DNA from 3 places in the Enterobacter sp. TMH.L2 genome. Region 2 is predicted to be linked to each of the others. Evidence: predicted binding sites of a transcription regulator. Region 2 holds the regulator's gene; each other region holds the start of a gene.
What was found. The regulator PurR, encoded in region 2, represses purine synthesis genes. The targets are predictions, from matches to a motif close to CANGCAAACGTTTGCNTG.
Positions count from the first base shown of each region.

Region 1 (3,281 bases), 2.4 Mb from region 2:
ACACCAGCAAGACGGTGCCATTCCGAACCATGCGTTCAGCTTCGTCGCACAGCGCCATCACCGTTTCGTGCAGCGACTTCTCGGTCACGTCATAGGTGATGTCGAGCGTATCGGCGCGATAGTGTTCCTCTTCCAGCGTGGTGAGCTGCTGGAAATCAGACCACAGCAGAATCGGCGATTTAAAGCTCAGGCGGTGTGCCTGGCCTTCTGCCTCGCAGAAGACGTTCATTTCACGGCCAATGCTGGTGGCCAGGGACATAACGTGCGCTTCACGCAGCGGATCGATTGGCGGGTTGGTCACCTGCGCAAACTGCTGGCGGAAGTAATCGTAAATAATGCGTGGCTGGCTGGAAAGCACGGCAAATGGGGTGTCATCGCCCATTGAACCCACGGCTTCCTGGCCATTCTCGCCCAGCACGCGGATCACTGAATCCAGTTCTTCGCTGCTGTAGTTAAACTGTTTCTGATAGCTGGCAAGCGTATCGTCGTCCAGCTCCCGCGAACCTACTTTTTCATCCGGCAGGTCTTCAAACGGCACCAGGCGGCGAACGTTGTTCTCCATCCACTCTTTATACGGATGGCGGCTTTTCAGCTCGGCATCGGTTTCAGCGGAGTGCAGAATACGCCCGACACGGGTGTCGATAACCATCAGCTCACCCGGGCCAACGCGGCCTTTCTCTACCACTTCATCCGGCTGGTAGTCCCAGATCCCGACTTCAGAGGCGCAGGTGATGAGCTTGTCTTTGGTGATCACGTAGCGCGCCGGACGCAGGCCGTTACGGTCCAGGTTACAGGCGGCGAAACGTCCGTCAGACATCACGATCCCGGCCGGGCCATCCCACGGCTCCATATGCATGGAGTTAAAGTCAAAGAAGGCGCGCAGCTCAGGATCCATGTTCGGGTTGTTCTGCCATGCAGGCGGAACCAGCAGACGCATGGCGCGCACGATATCCATCCCGCCGGCCAGCAGCAGCTCAAGCATGTTATCCATGGAGCTGGAGTCGGAGCCGGTTTCGTTCACGAACGGCGCAGCGTCGTGCAGATCGGGGATCAGCGGCGTCTGGAATTTATAGGTACGGGCGCGCGCCCACTGGCGGTTACCGGTGATGGTGTTGATTTCGCCGTTGTGCGCCAGATAGCGGAACGGCTGAGCCAGCGGCCAGCGTGGCACGGTGTTGGTGGAGAAGCGCTGGTGGAACAGGCAAATGGCCGATTCCAGGCGCAGGTCCGCCAGGTCCAGGTAGAAGCGCGGCAGGTCAGCCGGCATACACAGACCTTTATAAATGTTCACCAGGTTAGACAGGCTGCAGATATAGAAGTCTTTATCTTCCTGGATACGTTTTTCGATACGGCGACGGGCGATAAACAGGCGGCGTTCCATATCACGAGGGCGCCAGCCCGCCGGGGCGTTAACGAATATTTGTTCAATACGTGGCAGAGAGGAGAGGGCGATTTCACCGAGCACGTCTTTGTTCACCGGCACTTCACGCCAGCCAACAATAGACAGGGTTTCGTTTTGCAGCTCTTCTTCAACAATGCGGCGGCTGGCGCGGGCAAGCGCGTCATCCTGGTTCAGGAAAATCATGCCAACGGCATAGTTCTTGGCCAAACGCCACTGGCGTTCTTCTGCAACAATGCGGAAGAAACGATCGGGTTTTTGCAACAGCAGGCCACAACCGTCGCCGGTTTTACCGTCGGCAAGGATGGCACCACGGTGCTGCATACGGGCTAGCGCGTGAATAGCGGTACGCACTACCTTGTGGCTAGGTTCGCCTTCTATGTGGGCGATCAGGCCGAAACCACAGTTATCCTTCTCAAGGGATTTATCGTACAACATATCAGTGAACCTCCCCAGGCTCTACGTTACTCCCAACCGTTTGCGCGTGGACGCAGCAAGGGCATGGCGACGGGGTTTGCGCATCATACGCTTGCCTCGCGTGTCGCCCTCTTAATGTCCAACGCATCCGGTGTCACAAGTGTTGAGGACTTGCTTTAGAGGGAATCTCAATTACTGCATAAATATGATGGGCACAGAACCCATCCAGAAAGCTTCCAGCGGATTTCCAACTTATCGGGAAAGAGCACACAGGTCAAATGGCATTCTTATTTATACGGAATCGTACTAAGAGTGGCTTAATTAAATGAATTTAATGGTTTTTTTTGCTTTTTTGGCTATGGGGGGACGACGGTGAACGCCGAGTGTTATGTGATCGTCCTCACTATCCGAAAGGCCGTGAAACTCCAGACCATGCTGGCATGAATGATATTGCCAGCATGATATGCTACTTAACCCCCGCGGAGTGCAGCATGACACTGTTTTTCACCGTTCGTCATATTCTTTAAATAAAGGGCGGCGTCATAAGGAAAAGTAATCAAGTGCTATGTGAATAGAGTTGCACTTATTTTGAGTTTATATGCAGTGGATAAGGCTGCGCCAAAGCGATTGATCCAGGTCATCGCCGGTGCGAGAAGAAAATGGCAGGCTAGGTCCCTTTTTCGGGACGGCCCATCAGATTATGCAGTTACAGAAATTAGTCAATATGTTTGGCGGCGATCTCTCTCGTCGCTATGGGCAAAAAGTCCATAAACTCACGCTGCATGGTGGTTTCAGTTGCCCCAATCGCGATGGGACTATCGGGCGAGGCGGCTGTACTTTTTGCAACGTGGCCTCTTTCGCTGACGAAACGCAGCAGCACAATTCCATCGCTGAGCAGCTCGCACACCAGGCCAGCCGGGTGAACCGCGCTCAGCGTTATCTGGCCTATTTCCAGGCCTATACCAGCACCTGGGCTGAAGTGCAGGTGTTGCGGTCGATGTACCAGCAGGCGGTGAGCCAGACCAGCATCGTGGGGCTGTGCGTCGGTACCCGGCCTGACTGCGTGCCCGACAGCGTGCTGGATTTGCTAAGCGATTATCATGCACAGGGCTATGAGGTATGGCTGGAGCTGGGGTTACAGACGGCGAATGACAAAACGCTGCACCGTATCAACCGGGGGCACGATTTTGCCTGTTATCAGGAAACTACCCGACGGGCCCGAGCGAGAGGTTTAAAAGTTTGCAGCCATCTTATTGTCGGTTTACCGGGTGAAGGCCAGCAGCAATGTATGGACACGCTGGAGAAAGTGGTTGAAACCGGTGTGGACGGCCTGAAGCTGCATCCTTTGCATATTGTTGACGGCAGCATAATGGCCAAAAGCTGGCGGGCTGGTCGCCTTGAGGGGATCGCGCTGGATGAGTATGTCGTCACCGCGGGAGAAATGATTCGCCATACACCGCTTGAT
Region 1 covers NZ_CP193791.1:325,619-328,899, forward strand. Annotated here, with positions in the region: gene gltB (glutamate synthase large subunit) at 1-1,837, opposite strand, end outside; gene mnmL (tRNA modification radical SAM protein MnmL/YtqA) at 2,517-3,281, shown strand, end outside.
Region 1: gltB (glutamate synthase large subunit) is a predicted target of PurR. The motif match lies at 1,867-1,884, and genes of this name have one in related genera.

Region 2 (3,281 bases):
GCCGACGGCAAACATGGCCAGGCCAATCAACAGCACAGGTTTACGCCCGAAGCGGTCGGAAAGCGGGCCCCAGATTAGCTGGGCAAAAGCAAAGCCGGCGAGGAACAGGCTCAGGCTGGCACTCACGGCGGAGGCGGTGGTACCCAGATCTTGTTGAATGGCGGCAAAGGCGGGCAGGTACATGTCGGTGGCCAGGAAACCCAGCACGCTCAGCCCCGCAAGCCAGATAAGAAATCCCTTTGATGGTTGCATGTTTCACTCTTGATTTTGATAGCAGGTTAACGGGGCAGGAGTCTACGGAGTGCAAAACCGCTTGTGAAACGCTAATATTTGCAAATTGCATTCAAATTTTTTGCAGGCAGAAATATGTGGTCTGAATATTCGCTGGAAGTGGTTGATGCCGTGGCGCGAAACGGCAGCTTTAGCGGTGCAGCCCAGGAGCTTCATCGCGTGCCTTCTGCCATTAGCTACACGGTGCGTCAGCTTGAAGAGTGGCTGGCCGTGCCGCTGTTTGAACGGCGTCATCGGGACGTTGAGCTGACCGCCGCCGGGGCGTTTTTTCTCAAAGAAGGTCGGTCTGTTATCAAAAAAATGATGGCAACGCGCCAGCAGTGCCAGCAGATAGCCAACGGCTGGCGTGGGCACCTGTCCATTGCGGTAGACAATATCGTTAAACCTGAGCGTACTCGCCAGCTGGTGCTGGATTTTTATCGTCATTTCCCGGATATCGAGTTAAGGGTTTCCCAGGAAGTGTTCAACGGCGTGTGGGATGCGCTTGCCGACGGGCGAGTTGAGGCGGCGATTGGCGCCACGCAGGCTATCCCGGTCGGGGGGCGTTACGCATTTCGGGACATGGGGGCGCTAAGCTGGCGCTGCGTGGTTTCCGCTGACCATCCGCTTGCGAAACGGGAAGGTATTATTCTGGATGATGACATCCGTCCCTGGCCATCCCTTGTGCTGGAAGACACATCCCGTTCGTTACCCAAGCGCATTACCTGGCTGCTGGACAACCAACGCCGCGTGGTGGTGCCGGACTGGGCGTCGGGGGCGGATTGCCTGACGGCGGGATTATGCATTGGTATGGTGCCGACGCACATTGCCCAGCCGTGGCTCGTCAGGGGCGACTGGAAAGAGCTGATGCTGGAGAATCCATTCCCGGACGCGGCCTGCTGCTTAACCTGGCGGCAGGACGATGCTTCGCCCGCTTTGAGCTGGCTGCTGGACTATTTGGGTGACAGTGAGACGATGAATCAGGAGTGGCTGCAGGAGCCGGGTAACACATTCCCGGCCCCCGAAGAGGCTTAGCGGCGGTAATCGCGGAACGGACCGTCGGCCACCGAGCGGCGTTCAATCAGACGAGGATGGACTTCAATCGTCTGCGACTCTTCGCGCTTATTAATGATGCGGTCGAGCAGCATGTTAAACGCCGTTTCGCCCAGGCGCTCTTTCGGCTGGTGGATTGTGGTCAGCGCCGGAGAGAAATAGCGGGCGTTGCGCACGTTGTCATAGCCGATGATAGAAATGTCCTGCGGCACGCGCAGCCCCATTTCGTCTGCGGCGCAAATTGCACCCATCGCCATAATATCGCCGCCGCAGAAAACGGCGGTAGGGCGATGCGGCTGGTTAAGCAGTTGCTGCATGGCGCGATAACCAGACTCTGGTTCGAAATCACCCTGAACCACCCAGTTATCTGGCACTTTGATATTGGCTTCTTCAAGTGCCTTCAGGAACCCTGCATGGCGGCCGCCGCCGGTATTTCGCTCCAGCTGACCCGGAATAGCACCGATATCGCGATGGCCACGTTCAATCAGGTAGCGGCCCGCAAGGTAGCCGCCGTGGAAGGCATTATCGACCACGGAATCGGTAAAGTCCGCACGAGCTTCGCCCCAGTCCATCACCACCATCGGAATATGGCGGTACTCTTCCAGGGTTGAAAGCAGCGTCTCAGGGTATTCGGAACACATGACCAGCAGCCCATCCACGCGTTTTTGCGCCATCATGGACAGGTATGCACGCTGCTTTTCAAAGTTGTTGTGCGCGTTGCCCAGAATCAGGGTGTAGCCCTTGGCGAAACAGCTGTTCTCAACGGATTCAATAATTTCCGCAAAATAAGGGGCTTCGCTTGAGGTAGCAAGCAGGCCGATGGATTTGGTGTGGTTGACCTTCAGGCTGCGAGCCACGGCGCTAGGCGAATAGTGCAGCTCTTTGATGGCTGCCCAGACGGCGTTGCGTGTCTCTTCCGCCACAAAACGGGTCTTGTTAATGACATGTGACACAGTGGTAGTGGAAACGTTTGCGCGCTTCGCTACGTCCTTAATCGTTGCCATTAGATGTCACTCCAGACCATATCGTAAACTCCTGATAACTCATGTGTTAAACGTTTGCCTTCGCTAACTCCTGGGGCAACACGTTGGTTCCAGGCCTGTCGGGGATGCGACATACAGCGGGAGGAGGGCGTTGCCGGGCGATACGCGGTAAATTAGCGAAGGATTTTGGCTTATCCCGGGGCAAAGTGGAAGAGGGAAAACCGATATCTGTGCAAATCCAGCAGGATTTTTATCGCTAATTGTGGGAAAATCACCCCACATACACTTTGTAGGGAAATAAAAGGAGCTTACGATGAGTACCGATCTGAAGTTTTCCGTGGTGACTACGGTTATCGTACTGAGTCTGATTGTTGCCGGGGCGCTAACCGCCGTCCTGCACTGATTTACAAAGGGCCGCTTTCGCGGCCCTTCTCGTATATAGAAGAAAAGCGTTGCTTCCCTCCTTCGTGGTTAACCGCTAAAAATCAGCCTGCCAGGTTTTGCGCAACAAATTCCCAGTTGACCAGCGCCCAGAAGTGGTCGAGATAAACCGGGCGAGCGTTGCGATAATCGATGTAGTAAGCATGTTCCCATACGTCCACGGTCAGCAGCGGTTTTGCTCCGGTTGTTAATGGGGTACCTGCGTTAGAGGTCGAGACGATAGCCAGGCTGCCGTCGCTATTTTTCACCAGCCATGTCCAGCCGGAGCCGAAGTTTTTGATGGCCGCTTCGGTGAACTGCTTTTTAAAGGCTTCCACGCTGCCAAAAGCGTGGTTGATGGCTGCCAGCACGTCACCGGTCGGCTCCCCGCCGGCATTCGGCGCCAGGCAGTGCCAGTAGAACGTATGGTTCCAGACCTGGGCCGCGTTATTGAAGATCCCGCCGTCAGATCCTGTCACGATCTCTTCCAGCGTTTTACCTTCAAACGGGCTGCCTTTGATCAGATTATTCAGGTTAGTGACGTAGGTCTGGTGG
Region 2 covers NZ_CP193791.1:2,728,481-2,731,761, reverse strand. Annotated here, with positions in the region: gene punC (purine nucleoside transporter PunC) at 1-252, opposite strand, end outside; gene punR (DNA-binding transcriptional activator PunR) at 367-1,305, shown strand; gene purR (HTH-type transcriptional repressor PurR) at 1,302-2,327, opposite strand; gene cydH (cytochrome bd-I oxidase subunit CydH) at 2,620-2,709, shown strand; gene sodB (superoxide dismutase [Fe]) at 2,792-3,281, opposite strand, start outside.

Region 3 (3,281 bases), 2.1 Mb from region 2:
GCCCAGCAGTTCCTGTGCGTGTTCGGTGATGCCTACGGTGTAGCTGCCATCAGCTTCTTTACGCAGCCATTCGTGCTCTTTGCTGTATTTCAGTTCGTTCGGCACATTGCTCATTGTTTTCTCCTGATACCTGATTTCAAAATTTAAAGCGCGACCGGCTTACCGGCGCGAACAAAAATAGGTTTGGTGACTTTGACCGGCATTTCGCGGTTGCGGATCTGCACGATCGCCGTTTCACCGATGCCCGCCGGGACGCGAGCCAGCGCAATGCTGTAGCCGAGCGTTGGCGAGAAGGTGCCGCTGGTGATTGCCCCTTCGTGCGTATTGCCCTGCGCGTCGGTAAACCGTACCGGCAGCTCATTACGTAATACGCCTTTTTCGGTCATGATCAAGCCAACCAGCTCTTCGGTACCGTTCGCGCGCTGTGCTTCCAGCGCTTCACGGCCGATAAAATCACGATCTTCAGGCTGCCACGCGATGGTCCAGCCCATGTTCGCGGCTAGTGGAGAAACACCTTCGTCCATGTCCTGGCCGTAAAGGTTCATGCCAGCTTCAAGACGCAGCGTGTCGCGAGCGCCCAGGCCGCAAGGCTTAACGCCCGCTTCAACCAGCTGCGCCCAGAATCCCGTTGCCTTGTCGTTCGGCATCGCAATTTCATAGCCCGCTTCGCCGGTGTAGCCGGTGGTGGCAATAAACAAATCACCAGACTGCACGCCAAAGAACGGTTTCATGCCTTCAACGGCTTTACGCTGCGCTTCGCTAAACAGCGTGGCGGCTTTGGCTTTCGCATTCGGCCCCTGAACGGCAATCAGCGCCAGGTCGTCACGCACGGTGACGGACACGCCAAACGGTTCAGCGTGCTGGTTGATCCAGGCAAGGTCTTTTTCACGAGTAGCGGAGTTAACAACGAGGCGGAAATAGTCTTCGGTGAGGAAATAGATAATCAGGTCGTCAATCACGCCGCCGGAAGCATTGAGCATGGCAGTGTAAAGCGCTTTGCCCGGCTGGGTGAGTTTGGCGACGTCGTTGGCGACCAAGTAACGCAGAAACTCGCGGGTACGGCTGCCGTGCAGATCGACGATGGTCATGTGCGACACGTCGAACATACCGGCGTCGGTGCGTACGGCGTGGTGCTCATCAATTTGCGAGCCGTAGTGCAGCGGCATCATCCAGCCGTGGAAATCAACCATGCGGGCACCGCAGAGCGTGTGCTGTTCAAATAAGGGGGTCTGTTGAGTCATCTTTTCCTCTTTAACCATCTGGTGGCAAGGCGGATTTGGCTTTGCCAACCGTCAGACGAAACCCGGCATCGCCACCGTTCCCCGATAGCGACGCAAACGTTACCTTTGACCTGAACTTACCACCGAACGGGGGCGTAAACCATAAGCGAAAAACGGTCATTGCATTAGCTTATGACCCAAATGGGAGAGGAAGTGTGCAGAGTAATTCACTGTAAAAATGCGATTCACTCCACATTAACAGCAGGTATTTAGTGTCGAATTTAGCACTGGCTAACATTTACGACCATTTCAGAAACAAATTGACTACATCGCATAATTTGTAAGATTAGAAAATGTAATCCGAGATTTGTCCTGAGATTAGAATATTTCAAACGAGGGAGCAGATACCCTTCCCGATCATCGGGAAGGGAAATGTGACGGGGTTATCACTATAGATTCCATCAGGTGGGTGAGTACTGCTCACCCCCGTGTAGCTCGAAGTATGACGAGTATTTATTGCAGCCAGGATGGCAGATCTTGCAACCCCATCGCCTGGCGAACCAGTTGAGGTTTAACTCCCGGCAGCGTATCGGCAAGCTTCAGGCCAATATCTCTGAGGAGTTTTTTCGCCGGGTTGCTGCCGGCGAACAAATCGCGGAAGCCTTGCATACTGGCCAGCATCACCGCCGCGCTGTGCTTGCGGCTGCGCTCATAGCGACGCAGGTAGAGATGCTGCCCAAAATCTTTGCCTTCGCGATGCAGGCGGCGAATTTCCGCAATCAATTCCGCGGCATCCATAAAACCGAGGTTGACGCCCTGTCCGGCCAGCGGGTGAATGGTATGGGCGGCATCACCCACCAGCGCCAGACGATGGCCGGCAAAGCTGCGGGCGTAGCGGCCCGTCAGCGGGAAGGTGCGGCGCTCGCTTTCAACAGAACACAGGCCGAGACGCATGTTAAACGCAACGGAAAGCGCCTGGTTAAACGCTTCATCGTCGGCCTGCTGCATACGAGCCGCTTCTTCCGGCGGCAGCGACCAGACAATAGAGCAAAGATGTGGGTCAGAAAGCGGCAGAAATGCCAGAATGCCTTCGCCGTGGAACACCTGACGTGCGACGGCCTGATGCGGCTCGGCGGTGCGAATCGTCGCTACCAGCGCATGATGGTTATAGTCCCAGAACGTCAGCGGGATATCGGCTTTGTCCCGCAGCCAGGAGTTGGCGCCATCTGCGCCCACCACCAGCCTTGCAGTTAGCATTGTGCCGTCTTTCAGGGTCAGGAACGCGTCGTTTTCACCCCAGGCGACCTGGTGAATGTCCACGGGTGCCATCAGGCTGATGTCGCTGCATTGCTCCGCACGTTGCCACAGCGCCTGGTGGATCACCGAGTTTTCGATGATGTGCCCCAGGTGGCTAAAACCGAAGCTCTTATCATCAAAGGCGATTTGCCCGAAGCTGTCTCGCTCCCAGACTTCCATCCCGTGATAGCTGCTGGCTCGCTCGCTGATTTTTGGCCACGCGCCCAAATGCGTCAGCAGCTTTTCGCTCGCCGCATTGATAGCCGAAACGCGCAGTTCCGGGGCAGCGTCAGGCCCCAGCGGCTGGGGAAGATGACTTTCAATGACCGCAACGCGCAGGCCGCTGCCCTGAAGTCCGCAGGCCACCGCCAGCCCCACCATGCCGCCGCCGACAATCGCCACATCTACGCTTTGCAAATTGACTCTCCTTTAACGCGCCACCCAACCCAGGGTGCGCTGAGCCAGCACGTCTCGTGCCGGAGTAAAATGTTCCATCGCCATCAGGCCAAGGTTACGGCCCGCCACCAGCGGTGCCCAGCGGTTAGCAAACAGCTTAACCAGCCCGTCAGTGACGCCAATGGTTGCCGCTTTATCTGCGGCACGGCGCTGCTGATAAGCGGCCAGAACCGGGAAGCTGCCGACATCCGTGCCTGCAGCGTGCGCCTCTGCCAACCCTTCAGCCAGCGACATAACGTCGCGCAGGCCAAGGTTGAACCCCTGCCCGGCTATCGGATGCAGCGTTTGCGCGGCATTGCCTACCAGCGC
Region 3 covers NZ_CP193791.1:601,505-604,785, reverse strand. Annotated here, with positions in the region: gene gcvH (glycine cleavage system protein GcvH) at 1-114, opposite strand, end outside; gene gcvT (glycine cleavage system aminomethyltransferase GcvT) at 144-1,241, opposite strand; gene ubiI (FAD-dependent 2-octaprenylphenol hydroxylase) at 1,734-2,933, opposite strand; gene ubiH (2-octaprenyl-6-methoxyphenyl hydroxylase) at 2,946-3,281, opposite strand, start outside.
Region 3: gcvT (glycine cleavage system aminomethyltransferase GcvT) is a predicted target of PurR. The motif match lies at 1,331-1,348, and genes of this name have one in related genera.